Regions from separate parts of the Cohnella sp. GCM10027633 genome, predicted to be linked through region 2. Evidence: predicted binding sites of a transcription regulator. Region 2 holds the regulator's gene; the other holds the start of a gene.
The links. Region 2 encodes Rex, which represses fermentation and respiration genes when NADH is low (regulators of the CRP and FNR family bind a similar motif). Its sites were predicted from a motif close to TTGTGAAATATTTCACAA; they were not measured.

Region 1 (9,520 bases), on a different contig from region 2:
ACTTCATGGCGGTGAGCAGCTACGGCAATTCGACGCGCTCCTCCGGCGAAGTGAAGATCATCAAGGATTTGGATGCCTCGGTCGAAGGCCGCGACGTCCTTATCGTCGAAGATATTATCGACAGCGGATTGACGCTGAGCTACTTGATCGACGTGCTGGAGCGCCGCAACGCGCTGTCGGTTAACGTGGTGGCGCTGTTCGACAAGCCGGGTCGCCGTACGGTCGACTTGAACGCGGATTATACGGGATTCACGATTCCGGATGCGTTCGTCGTCGGATACGGGCTCGATTACGCGGAGAAGTACCGCAATCTGCCGTACGTCGGCGTGCTGAAGCCCGAGATTTACTCGAGTTAATACGGGCGGAATCGCGCGGCGTTATGCGGCGGTGCGTTCTATTGAGATGCCAAGACAGGCTATGGTAAAATGATGTAAGCGTGTCGAGAGGAGGTCAGGGATGAATCGGTTCATCCGGAATACAGGCTTTTACCTACTTATCTTTTTGGTGACCGTCGGCATCGTTCAGTTCTTCATCGGCAAGAACGAGACGACGAAGGACCTGAACTACAATCAGCTCGTTCAGACGGTACAGCAGGGCAACGTGGCCAAGCTGACCATTCAAATTCAAAGCGGCACTTATCTCGTAACCGGGGAATTGAAGCCGACGGACGGCAGCGAGAAGGGCGAGACGTTCACGGGACGCGCTCCGCTTGCCGATTATTCCATGAAGCAATTCACTGATCTCGGCATAGAGAAGAACTTCGAAGTCGAAATCAAGAAGATGCCGGGCCAGAGCTTCTGGCTGACGTTCTTGACTTCCATTATTCCTTTCATTATTATGTTCGTTCTGTTCTTCTTCCTGATCAATCAGGCGCAAGGCGGCGGCGGCAAGGTAATGAACTTCGGCAAGAGCCGCGCGCGTCTCTATAATGAAGAGAAAAAACGCGTAACGTTCGAAGACGTGGCCGGAGCGGACGAAGAGAAGCAAGAGCTCGTCGAGGTCGTCGAATTCTTGAAGGACCCTCGCAAGTTCGCGGCGCTCGGCGCCCGCATTCCGAAGGGCGTCCTGCTCGTCGGTCCTCCGGGTACCGGCAAGACGTTGCTCGCCCGCGCGGTCGCAGGCGAAGCCGGCGTGCCGTTCTTCACGATCTCGGGTTCCGACTTCGTCGAGATGTTCGTCGGCGTCGGCGCATCCCGCGTCCGCGACTTGTTCGAGAACGCGAAGAAGAACTCGCCTTGTATCATCTTCATCGACGAGATCGACGCCGTCGGTCGTCAGCGGGGCGCAGGCCTCGGCGGCGGTCACGACGAGCGCGAGCAGACGCTGAACCAATTGCTCGTCGAGATGGACGGCTTCGGCGCGAACGAAGGCATTATCATCGTCGCCGCGACGAACCGCCCGGACATTCTCGATCCGGCGCTTCTGCGCCCGGGACGCTTCGACCGTCAGATTACGGTAGACCGTCCGGACGTGAAAGGCCGCGAAGCGGTACTGAAGGTTCATGCGCGCAACAAGCCGCTGAACAAGGACGTGCGCCTCGGCACGATCGCGAAGCGGACGACCGGCTTCACCGGCGCCGACTTGGAGAACCTGCTCAACGAAGCGGCGCTCCTCGCGGCTCGGAAGAACAAGAAGGACATCGCGATGCAAGAGGTAGACGAAGCGATCGACCGCGTCATCGTCGGTACGGAGAAGAAGAGCCGCGTGATCAGCGATCGGGAGAAACGCATCGTCGCTTACCACGAGGCCGGACATACGATCGCGGGCTTCTTCCTGGAGCATGCCGACACGGTCCACAAGGTTACGATCATTCCGCGCGGCAAGGCCGGCGGCTACGTCATCATGCTGCCGAAGGAAGATCGCATGCTCGTCACGAAGCAAGAGCTGCTCGATAAGGTAACGGGCTTGCTCGCGGGTCGCGCCGCCGAGGAAATCTACATCGGCGAGATCGGCACCGGCGCTTATAGCGACTTCAAGTCGGCGACGAGCATCGTACGCGCGATGATCATGGAATACGGCATGAGCGAGAAGCTCGGCACGATGCAATTCGGCGCGACGCAAGGCCAAGTGTTCCTCGGCCGGGACATCGGGCACGAGCAGAACTACTCCGACGCGATCGCTTACGAGATCGACCAAGAGATGCAGAGCATCACTCGCGATTGTTACGATCGCGCGAAGAAGCTGCTCACAGAGAAGAGCCGGGAGATGCACCTCATCGCCAAGACGCTCCTCGAGGAAGAGACGCTCGACCTGGATCAGATCAAGCAACTGATCGAGACGGGCGAGATCAACGAAGAAGAAGGCGGCTCCGCGGCGATCGAGGAATCGAAAGCCGAGCCGATCGTCGATACGCTCGGCAGCGGCGTTCGCGTGCGCATTCAGACGCGCGACGACGAGCCGACGCAAGATACGCGTCCTCCGGAAGGCGACCCGGAAGATAACAAGTAACGCAATTACGCAACAAGGTGTTCCCATTGCCGCATGGCGAGGGAACACCTTGTTTTTCATTAGCGGGCCCGGAATCGTCGGCGTCGGTTAACCGTCAGGTTTCGGGAACGTCTATTTGCTTGATTTTCTTCTGAAATTTTACGCAGCCGTATGCAAGCAACAGCGAAGCTAGCAGCTGAATGCTCATCAGGACGATGAACACGTTGCGTATGACGGGCTCATCATCATTCCTGAACGCGTTGAAGGAATTCACGATCAACAGGAAGAGGTTAAGGATTGCAACGACGGCCAACGTGAACTGTACCCTCCGATAAAGCTGCTTCAAGGAGGAACGGTCCGTATAGATCTCCGCGGAATTGCCTTCCGAATACGGTCTGCGATAATAATGCCAGCCCATGATCGAACCTGCTAGCGTCCAGCCGGAATCCTCGAAGAAGGCAACGTACGTCTCCAGTTCCTTCGCGTCATGAATCGTCTGATAATCGAGTCGATATTCGTACCGCACGGAAGAGTCCTGCTCGAATCGATAGCGGAATACGCCAGGCTTCGTCAGGTGCAAACCTTGGGCCGACAAGTCGCTCAGCCATTTCTCGTCAGTCCGGTAATTCCATACGAGCGATAATCTCTTCCGGTATACAACGGGGTTGCTCGCGTTCATCGTTATCGTCATCATCGTTCTCCTCCTATCGGTCGGACCGCTCTTCTTCCATTCTCCAATAGCTCTTCCAGTCGATCCATCTCGGCTCTCAATACCGCTCTGCCCGTGTCGGTAATCGCATATAGCTTGCGTCTGGGATCGGCGTTGTCGACTCCGGCCGAATAGTCGATCATTCCTTTCTTCTGCAGCGTGCCGAGCGCCGTGTATAAGGTGCCCGCGCCGATGCGCACCCGTCCGCCGCTCAGTCGTTCCGCGTCCTGCATGATCGCATAGCCGTGCGCGTCTCCCGAATAGAGAACAACCAGGATGTAATAGAACGCTTCGGTCAGGGGAAGTAGCTCCTTCATTCGTTTCACCTCGAACGGTCATTTTGTCATCGTCGATATATCGCCGATCAATATATCGTATGACGATATAATAACAGACGATATATCGATCGTCAATATAGTAAGAAGAGCACCGTTGACGAATCCGTCCAACCGAGACAAGCGTTCTCAAAAAAGGGCGGAATCTTCTTGTCCAGATCAATTGACAGCCTATCTCGACGAGTGTAAATTGGTGTTAATGAGAAACCGCATTTTAACGTTCGAATGAGAGGATTCTCGACCTAGCTTGTGCTTTCATTCACAAAGTTGCGCAGTAGGTTAGGCGTTATTATAATCGATTCGCCAGACGAAGCATCATTGCAATCTATTATCGCATCAGGCCACGGCACGTGCTCAGGCCGTAGGGAGGAGACCGACATGGAAGCATTAGCCCTGGAACGCAAGGCGGAGCAGAACCGCGAGCTTCGCGAGCGTCTGCTGCAGCTGAAGAAGGAACGCAATGCCATCATTCTCGCGCATTATTACCAACGCGATGAAATACAAGAGGTCGCGGATTTCCGCGGGGACTCGTTCTTGTTGGCGCAGAAGGCAGCCGAGACGGACGCGGAGGTCATCGTATTCTGCGGCGTTCACTTCATGGGGGAGAGCGCGAAGATTCTCGCTCCCAACAAGGTCGTGCTCGTGCCGGACGAGCGCGCGGGCTGTCCGATGGCGGATATGGTCAATCCGATCGGCCTGCGCGAGTTGAAGGCGAAGCATCCGAACGCGAAAGTCGTCACGTACATTAACTCCTCCGCGGACGTGAAGGCAGAGACCGACATCTGCTGTACGTCGGCGAACGCGGTCAATGTCGTCAATTCGGTCGACTCGGACGAAGTCATCTGGTGTCCGGACAAGAATCTCGGTCACTACGTGCAGCAGCACACGGACAAGAAGATGATCATCTGGGAAGGCTATTGCAATACGCACGACATGCTGACGATCAAGGACGTCGAAGAGATGCGCGCCAAGCATCCGAACGCGCAATTCGTCGTGCATCCGGAATGCCGTCCGGAAGTCGTCGAGATGGCCGACTTCGTCGGCAGCACGACGGGAATTCTGAAGTATTGCCGCGAATCCTCCCACCAGGAGTTCATCGTCGGCACCGAGGACGGAACGGGGTACCAGCTCCGGGTGGACAGCCCGAACAAGACGTTCCACTTCGCTTCGAAGTTCCTCGTCTGCCCGAACATGAAGGTGAACAACTTGAAGAAGGTCGTCAAATGCTTGGAGACGATGCAACCGCAGATCTACGTGCCGCAAGACGTCGCGGACAAAGCCCGACTGTCGTTGGAGCGCATGCTGCTCGTTAAATAAAACGCGAAGAAGCCGACCATTGGTCGGCTGTATTCGTATATGGCGTTAGACACGGAGAACGATTCTCTCGAGGTGAGACGAACAACCATGATTCCACGTTACGTAGTCGATTTCGATCTAGACAAGCTTCCGCGCGTGCAGACCGACGTCATCGTGATCGGCGCCGGCATTGCCGGCTTATATACGGCGCTCAAAGCGAGCGAATCGAAGCGCGTCCTCATGATCACGAAGAAGTCCGTGTTCGACAGCAATACGCGCTATGCCCAAGGCGGCATCGCCGCCGTTATCTCGGATGACGACTCGCCGGCGTTCCACATGCAGGATACGATGATCGCGGGCGCGGGCCTCTGCGACTCGACGGCCGTCGACGTCCTCGTGCACGAAGGCGCGCACGGCGTGCAAGAGCTCATCCGCTTCGGGACGAACTTCGACGAAGAAGACGGGCATTACGCGCTGACGAAGGAAGGCGCGCATAGCCAGCGCCGCATTCTGCACGCGAACGGCGACGCGACGGGCTACGAGATCGTCCGGGCGCTCGCGGACAAGGCAAAGTCCGATCCGGGGATCGAGCTGTGGGACGATCATCTCGTGCTCGATCTGCTGACGGAGAACGGCGAATGCGTCGGCGCGATCGTGCAGAAGCCGGACGGCGAGCGCGTGGCCGTGTTCGGCAGCGCGACCGTGCTCTGTACCGGCGGTACGGGTCAACTGTATCGCTATACGACGAACCCGGACGTCGCGACCGGCGACGGCGTCGCGATGGCATACCGCGCGGGCGCGATCATTCGCGACATGGAGTTCATCCAATTCCATCCGACGTCGCTCTGCTATCCGGGGGCTCCGCGGTTCTTGATCTCCGAGGCCGTACGCGGAGAAGGCGCTTATCTGCGCAACATTCGGGGCGAGCGCTTCATGGAGAAGTACCATCCGCAGCTCGAGCTGGCGCCGCGGGACGTCGTCGCGCGCGCGATCGTGGCCGAGATGGAAGAGACGAAGTCGACGTACGTCTACATCGACATTACGCACGAATCGCCCGAGCTCATCCGGCATCGGTTCCCGACGATTCACGAGTATTGCTTGAACTACGGACTCGATCTGACGACGGATTGGATTCCGGTCGCGCCGGCTGCCCACTATATGATGGGTGGCGTGAAGACGGACTTGCAAGGCGAGACGAACATTACGCGCCTGTTCGCGTGCGGGGAAGTGTCGTCCACCGGCGTGCACGGCGCGAACCGGCTCGCGAGCAATTCGCTATCGGAAGCGATCGTCTTCGGCCAACGGATCGTCGATCGCATTAACGAGCTGTCGCCGATCGTCATCTCCGAGCTTACGATCAGCAATCATCCGTATACGCTGGACGAAAGAATCGCTTCTCTGATGGGAACCCTTGTAGAACGCAGGTTGAAGCTGCAGAAGGCGATGGTACGCTACGTAGGCTTGCACCGGGATCGGGGCGGCTTGCTTAAGGGGCTTGAAGAGCTGAAGCGGCTGCTGCCGATCTTCGAGACGCGTCTGGAGAAGCGCGAAGAGCTGGAGCTTGCGAATCTGCTCACTTGCGCCATTCTCGTCACCGAGGCGGCGATCAACCGGGAAGAGAGCCGGGGAGCGCATTACCGGGAAGATTATCCCGAGCGGGATGACCGCTTCTGGCGCATGCATACGATATTGCAGAGGGAAAAAGGGATCGGAAAAGAGAGGATCGACGATGTTTGAGAAGATGAGCGATTGGGCGATTGCGGGCCCTGCGATAGAGATGGTAAAAGCGCAGCTGCGAGAATGGCTGGCCGAAGATATCGGCTCCGGCGACGCGACGACGATGGCGACGGTGCCGGCGGGGCACGTGTCCCGGGGGATTATCCATGCTAAGCAGCCGGGCGTGCTAGCGGGCATTCCGCTGGCAAGGCTCGTCTTCGAGGTCATCGACCCGGGCTTGACGTTCCGGCCGCAGGCGGCGGACGGCGATCGCGTCGAACGCGGCACGGTGCTCGCGGTCGTGGAAGGCGCGTCGCATAGCATTCTGACGGGCGAACGGCTGGCGCTGAACTTGATGCAGCGGCTGTCGGGCATCGCGACGAAGACGAGCGAATACGTCGCCGCGGCGGGAGATCGTCCGGTGCGCATCGCGGATACGCGGAAGACGACGCCGGGACACCGGACGCTCGAGAAGTACGCGGTTCGCGTCGGGGGCGGTTACAACCATCGCTTCGGCTTATACGACGCGGTCATGATCAAGGATAATCATATTAAGGCTGCTGGCGGCATCACGGCAGCGGTCACGGCGGCCAAGGCGCGCATCCCGCACACGATGAAGATCGAGGTCGAGGCGGAGTCGCTGGAGCAAGCGCAGGAAGCGGTGCAAGCGGGCGCGCACGTCGTCATGTTCGACAACATGAGCACGGAAGCGATGACCGAAGCGGCTCGCGTGCTGCGAATCGCCGCTCCTCATGTCGTACTGGAAGCTTCGGGCGGCATCGTGCCTTCGCGCGTCGCCGAGATCGCGGCTTGCGGCGTCGACGTCATCTCCGTCGGCGGGTTAACCCATTCGTTCAGCGCGCTGGACATCAGCCTCGATCTGAACGAGATCAAGAAGGGGGCGTCCGAATGATACTCGTCGTCGATGTCGGCAATACGAATATCGTACTCGGACTGTACCAGGACAAGGCACTGACGCACCACTGGCGCCTGAGCACGAATCGCTCTTCTACGGTCGACGAATACGGCATACTGATTACGAGTCTGCTGCAATTGGCGGGCGTCCGGTGCGACCAGATGGATGGCGTCATTCTGTCTTGCGTCGTTCCGCCGCTCATGAACACGCTGGAGCAGCTGTTCGTGAAATACGTAGGCAAGGCACCGCTCATCGTGGGGCCGGGGATCAAGACGGGACTGAACATCCGCTACGAGAATCCGCGCGAGGTCGGCGCGGACCGGATCGTCAACGCGGTCGCGGGTATCGAGCAGTACGGCACGCCGCTCGTCGTCGTCGACTTCGGGACGGCGACGACGTTCGATTATATCGACGCGTCGGGGGCGTATCTCGGCGGCGCGATCGTGCCGGGCATCGGCATCTCGGCCGAGGCGCTGTACCAGCGCGCGGCGAAGCTGCCGCGGATCGAGCTGACGAAGCCGAAGACGGTCATCGGGCGCAATACGGTGACGGCGATGCAGGCGGGCATTATTTTCGGCTATGCCGGTCAGGTCGACGGAATCGTGCGGCGTATTTGCAACGAGTTCAATGTACAGCCTAAGGTGATCGCGACCGGCGGACTCGCCGAGCTGATCGCGGGAGAGTCGGAGACGATCGAACACGTCGATCCGCTGTTGACGCTGGAAGGGCTGCGCATGATCTATGAACGGAACATCTAACGGCTAACGCAACGCAGAATAAAGGAGCACGACACAGATGAAGGACGAAATCGTACGCGGCACCGCGTGGAACGGCGGCATCCGGGTGTTCGCGGCGCGGACGACGGCGCTCGTCTCCGAGCTGCAACGGCGGCACGACACGATGCCGACGGCTACCGCGGCATTGGGCCGGACGGCGACGGTCGGCGCGATGATGGGCATTATGCTCAAGGGCAACGAGAGACTGACGATTCAAGTGAAAGGCGACGGGCCGATCGGCAAAATCGTCGTCGACGCGAACGCGGAAGGGGAAGTGCGCGGATACGCGGACCATCCGCACGTGCATTTGCCGAGCAATAGCCAGGGGAAGCTGGACGTCGCCGGAGCGGTCGGCACGAGCGGCTACATCTATGTAACGAAGGATCTGGGATTGCGCGAGCCGTATAGCGGCAGCATACCGATCATCTCGGGCGAGCTGGCGGAAGATTTCACGCTGTACTTCGCCGATTCGGAGCAGACGCCTTCCGCGGTAGGTCTTGGCGTGCTCGTCGATACGGACGGATCGGTCATCCATGCCGGCGGCTTCATCGTGCAGATCATGCCCGGCTTGCCGGAAGAGCGGCTCGTGCAATTGGAGCGCGCGATCGGCTCGATGCCGCACGTGACGGCGCTGCTCGATCAGGGGGAGACGCCGGAGTCGTTGCTTCAATTCCTCGTCGGGGACGATATTACGATCCATGACCACGTCGAGCCGGTATTCCGCTGCAAATGTTCGCGGGAACGCGTCGAGGGAACGCTCGTCAGCTTGGGAACGGAAGAGCTGCGCAGCCTGATCGACGAAGACGGGAAGGCGGAAGTGCATTGCCACTTCTGCAACGAGAGATACCAATTCTCTCGGGAAGAGCTGGAACACATACATAACCGGACGCTGAGCCAGTAAGAGGGGGCGGTGCGAATGAGGGAGACGATACGGCTATGGCCGCTCGTACTGCTTGCCCTCTTCACTTGGGTATTGTCGGGCTGCGATTCAAGCTCGCCCGACGCTTCGGAGCTGCCGTCGCTTACGCCTAGCGCGAGCTCGGCGCTGCCGACCGAAGGCGCAACCGACTCGCCCGTTCAGACGCATTCGGCGGTCGAGCACGCGAACGACATCGTCGCCAAAGTCGGCATCGCCGCGATCACGCGCGAGCAGCTCGCCGAACGGCTGCTGTCGCAGAGCGGCAAGCAGACGCTGCGCGAGCTGATGCTGGCCGCGGCGGTTGAGCAGGAGGCGGAGTCGCTCGGCTTGCAGGCGACGGACGAGGAGCTCGAACAGGAGCTTCTCGCCATGATGCAAGGCTACGACGGGGAAGCGCAGTTCTACGATTCGATGCGCGAGCAGCTG
Region 2 (9,520 bases):
AAGCGATGAAGTCGGCCTTCAAGCCCGGCTTCAGCTGTCCCGTTACGCCCTCGAGCCCGATCGACTTCGCGCCGTACGCGGTGCCCATGCGAAGCGCTTCCGCGGCCGGAATAACGGTAGGGTCGCCCGATACGCCTTTATGAATCAGGGCGGCCGTCGTGATCTCCTGGAACAGGTTCAGGTTGTTGTTGCTCGCCGCTCCGTCCGTGCCGAGCGATACCGTCACGCCCGCCTTCAGCAGGGACGGCACGCGCGCGACGCCGCTGGCGAGCTTCAGGTTGCTGACCGGGTTATGGGAGACGGCGACGCCGCGTTCCGCGAGCAACGAGATCTCTTCGTCGTTCAGATGGACGCCGTGGGCGACGAGCGTCGGACGGGCGAACATGCCGAGGCGATCCAGATGCTCGACGGGGCGGCAGCCGTAATCGCGCACGTTCTGCTCGACTTCCGCGATCGTCTCGGACATGTGGGTATGCATCGGCAAATTCAAATCGTGCGAGGCTTGGACGAACTTCTCGATGAAGTCCGGCGGGCACGTATACGGCGCATGCGGGGAGATCATGACCCGAATGCGTCCGTCGGCGGCGCCGTGCCAATCTTGGGCGAAGCCGATCGCGTCCGCGAGCTTCGCGCGCTGGACGTCTTCCGGACATAGCCCGATGACGCCGCGCGTCAAGCTGGCGCGCATGCCGCTCGTCTCGACGACTTCGGCGACGCGGTTCATATGGTCGTACATATCGACGAAAGTCGTCGTGCCGCTCTTGATCATCTCGATCGCCGACAGCGCGGTGCCCCAATAGACGTCGTCGCCGGTGAACTTCGCTTCCATCGGCCACATATGGTTCTGAAGCCAATCTTGCAGCGCCAGATCGCCTCCGACGCCGCGAAGCAGCGACATCGCCGCGTGCCCGTGCGTATTGACGAGACCCGGCATATACAAGTAACCCGTGCCGTCGACGATGTCCGCGGCCGCGTTCAGCTCTTCCTGAGGCGCCGGCCCTTCGCCCATCGCCGCGATGTTCGTTCCTTCGATCGCCATCCAACCCGTATATTGCGGACGACGTTCGTCCATGGTAATGAACGTTCCGTTATTGATCAGCCAACGCTTCACTTGGATACACCTTCGCTTTTATCCTGATTATGGTCCATATAATATGCCAAACTAAGCAGCTCCGCCGTAAAATCCACATGATGGATGCGCACGCCGGCGTGCGCCTTCAAGACGACCGGCGCGAAGTTGAGAATGCCCCTGACTCCCGCCGCGATGAACTGGTCGGCGACGTTCTGCGCTTCCGTCGCGGGCACGGTGATGATGCCGATGGAAATGTCGAGCTCCTTCACGGCCGCGGCCATCTCGTTCATCGGCCGGATCGTCAGATGGTTGATGTAAGAGCCGCGCTTCGACTCGTCCGCGTCGAATACGGCGACGATCTTCATATTATCCTTCAAATACATATTATAATTGCACAGCGCCCGACCCAGGTTGCCGGTGCCGACGAGCGCGACGTTCATCGGCTGGTCCAGCTTCAGGATTTGGCGGATTTTCTCGATGAGGTAATCGACGTTGTAGCCGACGCCCTTGCGGCCGAATTCGCCGAAGTACGCGAGGTCCTTGCGGATTTGCGCCGGATTCAGGTCGAGCTTCTCCCCGAGATCCTGCGACGACACGGTCTGAATGCCACTGTGGCTCAGGTCGTTCAGAAACCGCAGGTAGATCGGCAGGCGGCTGATGACGGCTTCCGAGATTTTGAACGACTTCACGTCGGGGTTTCCTCCTTCACGTCCGCAACCGGTTGATCGAGCCAAGCGCGAATGCGCGAGGGAATGCCGGCGGTCGGCAAATGCTCCATTTTCGGTCCGGGCAGCGAATACAAAAAGTATTTGCCGTAGTTCGTATCGATGACGCGGGTGTCGTACAGCAGCACGATGCCGCGGTCGGTCGTCGTGCGCACGAGGCGCCCGAAGCCCTGCTTGAACTTGATGACCGCTTGCGGCAGCGACAGCTTCATGAACGGGCTCTTGTTCTCCGCCTGGAGCTTCTCCGCCTTCGCTTCCGCGACCGGATGGTTCGGCGGCTGAAAGGGCAGTCTGACGATCGCGAGGCAAGTCAGCGCGTCCCCGGGCAGGTCGATGCCTTCCCAGAAGCTGCTCGTTCCGAGCAACACCGACGCCGGATTGCTCGTGAATTGCTGCGTCAGCCGGCTTCGGCTTCCCGCGTCGACGCCTTGTCCGAGCACTTGGATGCCGGAAGGCTCGAGCGAAGCCTTCAACGGATCGTAGACGGTGCGCAGCATCCGGTGCGACGTGAACAGGACGAGCATGCGCCCGCCGACCGTCTTGGCGGCCTCCGCGAGCGATTCGGTCAGCGCGGTCACGAACTTCGCTTCCCCGCCCGGTCCCTTGATATTCGGAAAATCGCGAGGGATGAGCACGAGCGCTTGCTCCCTGTACTTGAACGGAGATGGCAGCAACGCCGTCTTCAGCTTGCCGTCCCGCTCCGCGGCGTCCAGCCCGAGCTGCTCCGTCACGTACTTGAACGACTTGTCTACGGTCAGCGTCGCGGACGTCATGACGACGCTCGACTTGCGGTCGAACACGCCTTCCTTGAGCAATCCGCTCACGTCCGCGGGAGCGCCGTAAATCCATATCGACCGGCCGCGGTATTGCGAGTGGCCTTCCACCCAATACACGAACTCCGGTTTGCCGAGCGAGACGAACGATTGCGCGTCCGAGCGGATGTTCTGCAGATCCTTCAGGACGCCGGACAAGTCGGTAATGAGACCTTGCATCGTCAGCTCGTCGGTCGATTCGCGAATTTCGGAAGCGAGCTTATCGAGCGGCCTGATCACGTCGGACAACAGCTGAATGACGTTGTTGCCGTCGACCGACAAGCTTTCCCACTCCGCAGGCAACGCGTCGGGCTTAATGCGAAGAGAGAAGTTGCCCGTCTCGTCGGCCGCCGCGTTCGTAGCGAGCAAGCCGTATAGCGCCTCCATCCAACGTTCCCACGCTTCGCGAAGCTCGCTTAGCTTCGGCGTGACCAGCTCGAGCTTCTCGACCCACTCGGTCGCTTCGACGACGCTCGTCGCCGATATAGAGCTGACTAGTTGCGGTACAAGGCCGCTTCTCGCGTCCTTCCATAGCCGTTGAAGCGGAATGACGAGGGCGGAATGCCCGGTCTTCTGTCCGAGATGGTTCGTCGCGACTTCTTCCAAGTGATGGGCCTCGTCGACGACGAGCCGCTCGTATGCGGGCAGCAGCCGATGCTCTGCCCTTAGATCGGTGAACAGCAGCGCGTGGTTCGTAATAACGAGATCGGATTTGCCGGCTTCGTTCCTGGCCCGGTGGTAGAAGCACTTGCGGAACCACGGGCACGCCCGGTTCAAGCACGAAGCGGCATCGCTCGCGACGACGTCCCACTCGTCCTTGTTCCGGCCTCCGATGTTCAGTTCCTCCGCTTCGCCTCTGAGCGTCTCCCCGAGCCATACGGTCATCCCGCCCCGGACGATCGCGTCTTCGCGGTTCAGCGCGTGCTCCGGCATGTGCTGCCGGTTCTCGAACTTGCGCAGGCATAAGTAATTGTTGCGGCCTTTGAATACGGCGGCCTGGAACGGCATCGGCAGCACCCGCTGCAGCATCGGCAAGTCTCGTTCCCGCAATTGCTCCTGAAGCTGGATCGTATGGGTGCTGACTACGATTTTTTTGGACTCCTTCAGCCCATAATAGAGAGAAGGAAGCAAGTAACCCAGCGACTTCCCGGTACCGGTCCCCGCCTCGACGAGCAAATGCGCGTCGTCCTGCAGCGCGTCCATGACTTCGCGGAACATGATCGACTGCCCTTCCCGCGCCTCGTAAGCCGGAAGCAGCTCGCGCAGTTTGTCGCGAACGTGGGTCACGTAATCCTCGAACGTCATCTCGCGGAGGATCTCCATCGCGGCGGCCGCGTCCTTCTCGCGGTCGCGGTCGTCGCCGTCTTCACCCCAATCCGTAACCTTCATCGCGAACTGGCGGAAATGATGGATGCCTTCCTCCTGCGAGTAGGGCTGCGTCTCGCGCCAAGCGAGCGTATGCGCGATGAACCAGCCGAGGTCGGAACGATCCGGATCGAACATTCCGTTCAACCGTTGCAGCGTGAACATCGGCAAGCCGCGCAGCTTGTCCGCGCATCGCGCGAATAGCTCGGCTGTCGCGACCGCGTCGCTGTCCGCCTGGTGCGGGCGGTCGTGCGCGATATCCAGCGATTGCGTCAGCGAGCTCAGCGCGAACGAGGATTGCGTCGGGAACACCAGCCGGCTCAGCTCCAGCGTATCCAGCATTCGCCCGCCGAACGGCAAATAGCCGCTCCGATCAAGGGCGGCTTGCAAGAAATTGGCATCGAATTCGATGCTATGTCCGACGAGAATAGCGTCCTGCAAGTACGGGACGAGCTCCGCGAGCATATCGTCCAGCTCCGGCGCCGATGTGACGTCCTCGTCCGTAATGCCGGTTAGGCGCGTAATCTCGGCGGGAATCGAGCCTTGCGGCTTGACGAAGCTGCTATAAGTATGGCCGATCGCGCCCGTCTCGTCGACGAGCGCGAGTCCGACTTGTATGATGTGGTCTTTGTCGGACGACAAGCCCGTTGTCTCAAAATCGAGCACGGCGAATTTCATGCCTGACTTCCTTTCCGTTCGGGCGGCTACGGTCGCGGGACCGGACGCGGCTTGCTTGTCACGTAACGATCGCCTGCAGTTCCGCGCTTCCGAATTGAAGCTGTAACTGCTGTCCCAACCCTTGTTGGCAGCATTCGAGATTGCGTTTCGGATCGGCGAACGAAGGATCCGTGTCTATCGCTTTGCGGAAGTAACACTGCGCTTGATCCAGGTGGGCATATACCGCCTGAATGCAACCGAGCGCGTTGAGCGCGATCGCGCGAAGCTTGCTCTCTTCGGCGACGGCGGCGATCAGTTGAAAATGGCGTTGCGCTTCGCACCATTCCTTCATATGCATGCGGGACATGGCCAGGAACAGCCGCGCCCCGACGAAATCGGGATAGCGGGAAATCGCTTCCTCCAATTGCTGGGAAGCCTGCGGGAACATGTGAAGCTTGAAGTACCCTTGGCCCTTGATGAAGGCCCCCATCTCCGTCAGCGGATCTTGCGCGGGCTTCTGCGGGCTTGGCTGCCCTTGAACGTCCCGGAAAAACGCCATCCGGTCTTCGAACTGAAGCCATGATTCAATAATATCATCACTTAACGTTTTGAGCATGTTCCATTGTTCCTGAAGCTGGTTTTTCTCTTCGCCGGAGGCATTCGGATAACGGATAATAAGTTCGTCGAGCAATTCGTTCATGGTCGAGAACCATTGACGGATCACGGTGCGTTCATCCCCCTCTAACTCGAACTGTACTGCTCATTCTGCGTTTCGAGGGGGGGTTTCATACGCTTTACATGACGGTCGAATGCGGCTCCTGCGCCAACAATTTGACAACATGATTGCGCTCGTCCATGATCGCGACGCGAGGATGGTGTTTACGCGCCTCTTCGTCGGTCATGTAGCCGTAGCTGATGATGATCACTTGGTCTCCGGGCTGCACGAGCCGAGCCGCCGCGCCGTTGAGGCAGATGACGCCGGAGCCGCGCGGCCCCGGAATCGTGTACGTCTCGAAGCGCGCGCCGTTGTTGTTATTCACGATCTGGACTTTCTCGTCGGGCAGAATATCGACCAGCTCGAGCAAATCCTGGTCGATCGTGATGCTGCCTACGTAATTCAAATTCGCTTCCGTGACGGTCGCGCGATGGATTTTGGCTTTCATCATTTGGCGGAACATACGAGTTCACCTGCTTCTATAGGATTCACGAGCTTGTTGTCGATAAGCCGGGTGCGCCCGAAGCGAACCGCCAGGGCGATCAGGATCGATTGCGCCGCTTCGCGCAAAGGTTCATTGCCTTCAAGTCTGCGCATGTCCGGATACGACACGATCTCAACGTAATCGATATCGGCGAGCGGCGAATTGCGGATGTCTTCCGACAACTTACGGGACAATTGCACGGCCGAAGCCCCCTCCGCGATCCAGCCGTCGGCCTTCGAGAGCGAACGGGACAGCGCGAGCGATTGCAACCGCTCCTCGTCGTTCAGGTACACGTTGCGGGAGCTTAGCGCGAGTCCGTCTTGCTCGCGTACGATCGGGCAAGGCACGATTTCGACCGGAATGCTGAGATCGCGCACCATCTGCGTAATGACCGCGACCTGCTGCGCATCCTTCAAGCCGAAGTACGCGCGATCGGGCTGAACGATGTTGAACAGTTTCGCCACGACGGCGGCGACGCCGTCGAAGTGTCCCGGGCGGCTCGCCCCGCACAGATGGTCGGTCACTTGAGCTACGCTGACGGTCGTCAGCAGCGGGTACTGCGGGTACATCTCCTCCACGGAAGGGAGGAACGCGATGTCCACGCCTTCCCGGGCGGCCAGCGCGAGATCGCGCTCTTCGTCGCGAGGATAGCGGGACAAATCTTCGTTCGGTCCGAATTGAAGCGGATTGACGAAGATGCTCAGCACCGTCAGTCCGTTGTCAGCCTTCGATCGCGCGAGCAGGCTGGCGTGTCCTTCGTGAAGATAGCCCATCGTCGGGACGAATCCGACGGTTCCGCCCGCGGTTACGAGAGAGCGTCTGTAGGCGTTAACCTCTTGCCTAAGCTCGGAGATCGTTCGGATAATCTTCGGCGTCCGCGTCATGGCTGACCCTCTCCCCCGTATAGTTTGACAGGCGATGCCTGGTTAGCGTTCGATTCCTGCAATGGGAATCCGTGCTTCTCCTCCGGAAAAACCTTGGTCTTCACGTCGCTTACGTACGACGAGATGGCGTCGCGGATCGTGTCGCCGATGTTCGCGTAAGCTTTCACGAAGCGCTTGTCGCGAATGCCCGAGCCGTAGCGCAGCAGATCGTGGAACACCAGCACCTGCCCGTCGCAGCCCCGACCCGCGCCGATGCCGATCGTCGGAACGGTCAACGACCGGGACACGGCCGCCGCAAGCTCCTCCGTCACGAGCTCCAGCACGACGCCGAACGCGCCGGCTTGCTCGAGCGCCTTGGCGTCCTGCAGCATCTTCTCCGCTTCCGCGCTGCTCTTGCCCTGAACCTTGTAGCCGCCGATCTGGTGAACCGATTGCGGCGTCAGGCCTATATGGCCAAGCACGGGAATGCCGGCTTGCGTCAGCAGACGGATCTCGTCCGCAAGCTCCGCGCCGCCCTCGAGCTTCACCGCGTGGGCTCCGCCCTCCTGCATGAGTCTTGCCGCGTTGCGCAGCGTCTCCGCCGGTCCGAGCCGGTACGTCGCGAACGGCATGTCGGCGACGATCATCGTGCCGGGCGCGCCGCGGACGACCGCGCGCGTATGGTAGATCATGTCGTCCAGCGTAACGGGAACCGTTGTATGGTAGCCAAGCACCACGTTGCCGAGCGAATCGCCGACGAGTAGGATGTCGACGCCCGCTTCCTCCGCCAGCATGGCGGAAGGATAATCGTACGCGGTGACCATGGCGATCGGTTTGTTCTGGCTTTTCATCGCTTTCAAGCGAGGTAGGGTCAATGCTTGCTTCATGGGAGTACCCTCCTAGAGTTGTATTCGTTTGGAAACAAACAAAAAAACCTCTTTTTGCCCGCGAGCAAAAAAGGTTCCCATTCAACATAGAACGTCCTTCACGTCCTTCTGTCTCGGTCCTTTCGGCTCAGAGCAGAATCCGCCGCGAATCATTGACGGTATTCAGTTAACGCGTAAGTAGTGTGCCCATCTCATCTTGCAAGTGCGGTTCGCGCGGATACCGCCTTGCATGTCGATTGTAGCACAATTCGGCCCTGAAGTCCATGGAAAGGCGAGCTTTACGGCGAATGCCCGATTGCGTCTCTTCCTCGGTTTTCCGCGACTTTAAGGGATATGTGCCTCTATTTGCATCGCTTGCCGGGACTTACGTGAAATAGAGGCGGATTTGCCTCCTATTTGCGAAGCGCCCTAGAATTTCCGCGATTTAAAGGCATATGTGCCTCTATTTGCATCGCTTGCCGGAACTTTCGTGAAATAGAGGCGGATTGGCCTCTATTTCCACGGTCCTCGCATCTAACGATCCGCAGCCGGATTCCCTACCTCTGCCGAGTAAATCGTTCGCATGCTGCCGTCTTCCAACTCGACGCTTATGCCGCCCATGTCGTCCAAGCCGCGCGGCACGCCCACGATCGCCCCTTGCGGGGTATGAAGCGTCGCCGGTCGGTGCAGCGTAACCGAACGCGCCTCCCACAGGGCGCGGATCGGCGCGAAGCCCTGCTCGAGATACAGCGCGTACAGCTGCTCGAACTGCTCGAGCACGGCGGCGATCAACTCGCTCCGCGAAATCGCGTGCCCGGCGGCCATCTTCAGCGAGATCGCTTTCTCCAGCAGCTCGGCGGGATAGTCTTCCGGATCCAGGTTCGCGGATATGCCGAGCCCGACGATCACGTACCGCAAGCGCTCGTCCTCCGCCGCCGATTCCAGCAGAATGCCGCTAATCTTGCGGCCGTTTACGAGCAGGTCGTTCGGCCACTTGATGCCGATGTCGAGCGGGACGATTCGAGTAATGGCGCGGCTTAGCGCGACGGCGGCGAGCAACGTTAGCTGCGGCGTAAGCGGCAGCGGCACCGACGGGCGAAGCAGCAAGCTCATCCATACGCCTTTGCCGGACGGAGATACCCATGAGCGCCCCATGCGCCCCCGGCCGCTCGTCTGCTGCTCGGCGATGACGAGCGTGCCTTCCGGCGCGCCTTGCTCGGCAAGCACGCGAAGCTCGTCCTGCGTCGAACCGACGACGTCGAGAATGCGCACGTTGCGCCCGAAGCTGTTCGTCGTCAGCTTCGGCAGCAATTCCTGCGGCGTAAGGCGCGCCGGCTTGTCCTTCAACCGGTAACCGAGCCTCGGCGTCGCCTCGATGACGTAGCCTTCCGCCTCCAGCTTGCGGACTTGCTTCCATATCGCCGTACGGCTCACGTTCAGCTTCTTGCTAATCTCTTCTCCCGATACGTACGAGCCGGGCTCCGATTCCAACAAGCCGAGCAATGTGACGTCGCTCATAATGAACCCTCTCTTCCCTCGCTGCAATTCGCCGAATATCTCACTCACACCATTTTAACGTTATGACACAGCGTTATTTCGCCGAACCTCTCACGCGCACCATTTTAACGTTATGACACAGCGTTATTTCGCCGAACATCTCACTCGAACCATTTTAACGTTATGACACAGCGCTATTTCGCCGAACAGCTTACGCGCACCATTTTAACGTTATGACGCAGCGTTATTTCGCCGAACCTCTCTCGCGCACCATTTTAACGTTATGACACAGCGTTATTTCGCCGAACCTCTCACGCGCACCATTTTAACGTTATGACACAGCGCTATTTCGCCGAACAGCTTACGCGCACCATTTTAACGTTATGACGCAGCGCTATTTCGCCGGATCAACGCGTTCGCCCTCTTCTTCGGCTAGCCTTCCTGCTCCTTCCGCTAGCTCAGAC

Region 1: a site for Rex is predicted at 3,719-3,736, ahead of nadA (quinolinate synthase NadA). Genes of this name have one in related genera too.

The regions. Positions count from the first base shown of each region.
Region 1 is NZ_JBHTGV010000018.1:15,661-25,180, reverse strand. It holds gene hpt (hypoxanthine phosphoribosyltransferase) at 1-356, shown strand, start outside; gene ftsH (ATP-dependent zinc metalloprotease FtsH) at 457-2,448, shown strand; gene ACFQZG_RS25160 (DUF2812 domain-containing protein) at 2,543-3,121, opposite strand; gene ACFQZG_RS25155 (PadR family transcriptional regulator) at 3,118-3,453, opposite strand; gene nadA (quinolinate synthase NadA) at 3,850-4,788, shown strand; gene nadB (L-aspartate oxidase) at 4,876-6,504, shown strand; gene nadC (carboxylating nicotinate-nucleotide diphosphorylase) at 6,497-7,396, shown strand; gene ACFQZG_RS25135 (type III pantothenate kinase) at 7,393-8,157, shown strand; gene hslO (Hsp33 family molecular chaperone HslO) at 8,195-9,076, shown strand; gene ACFQZG_RS25125 (peptidylprolyl isomerase) at 9,092-9,520, shown strand, end outside.
Region 2 is NZ_JBHTGV010000001.1:630,397-639,916, forward strand. It holds gene ACFQZG_RS02695 (amidohydrolase) at 1-1,111, opposite strand, end outside; gene ACFQZG_RS02700 (redox-sensing transcriptional repressor Rex) at 1,108-1,761, opposite strand; gene dinG (ATP-dependent DNA helicase DinG) at 1,758-4,652, opposite strand; gene ACFQZG_RS02710 (hypothetical protein) at 4,711-5,355, opposite strand; gene panD (aspartate 1-decarboxylase) at 5,426-5,809, opposite strand; gene panC (pantoate--beta-alanine ligase) at 5,794-6,714, opposite strand; gene panB (3-methyl-2-oxobutanoate hydroxymethyltransferase) at 6,711-7,580, opposite strand; gene ACFQZG_RS02730 (biotin--[acetyl-CoA-carboxylase] ligase) at 8,094-9,077, opposite strand; gene ACFQZG_RS02735 (CCA tRNA nucleotidyltransferase) at 9,451-9,520, opposite strand, start outside.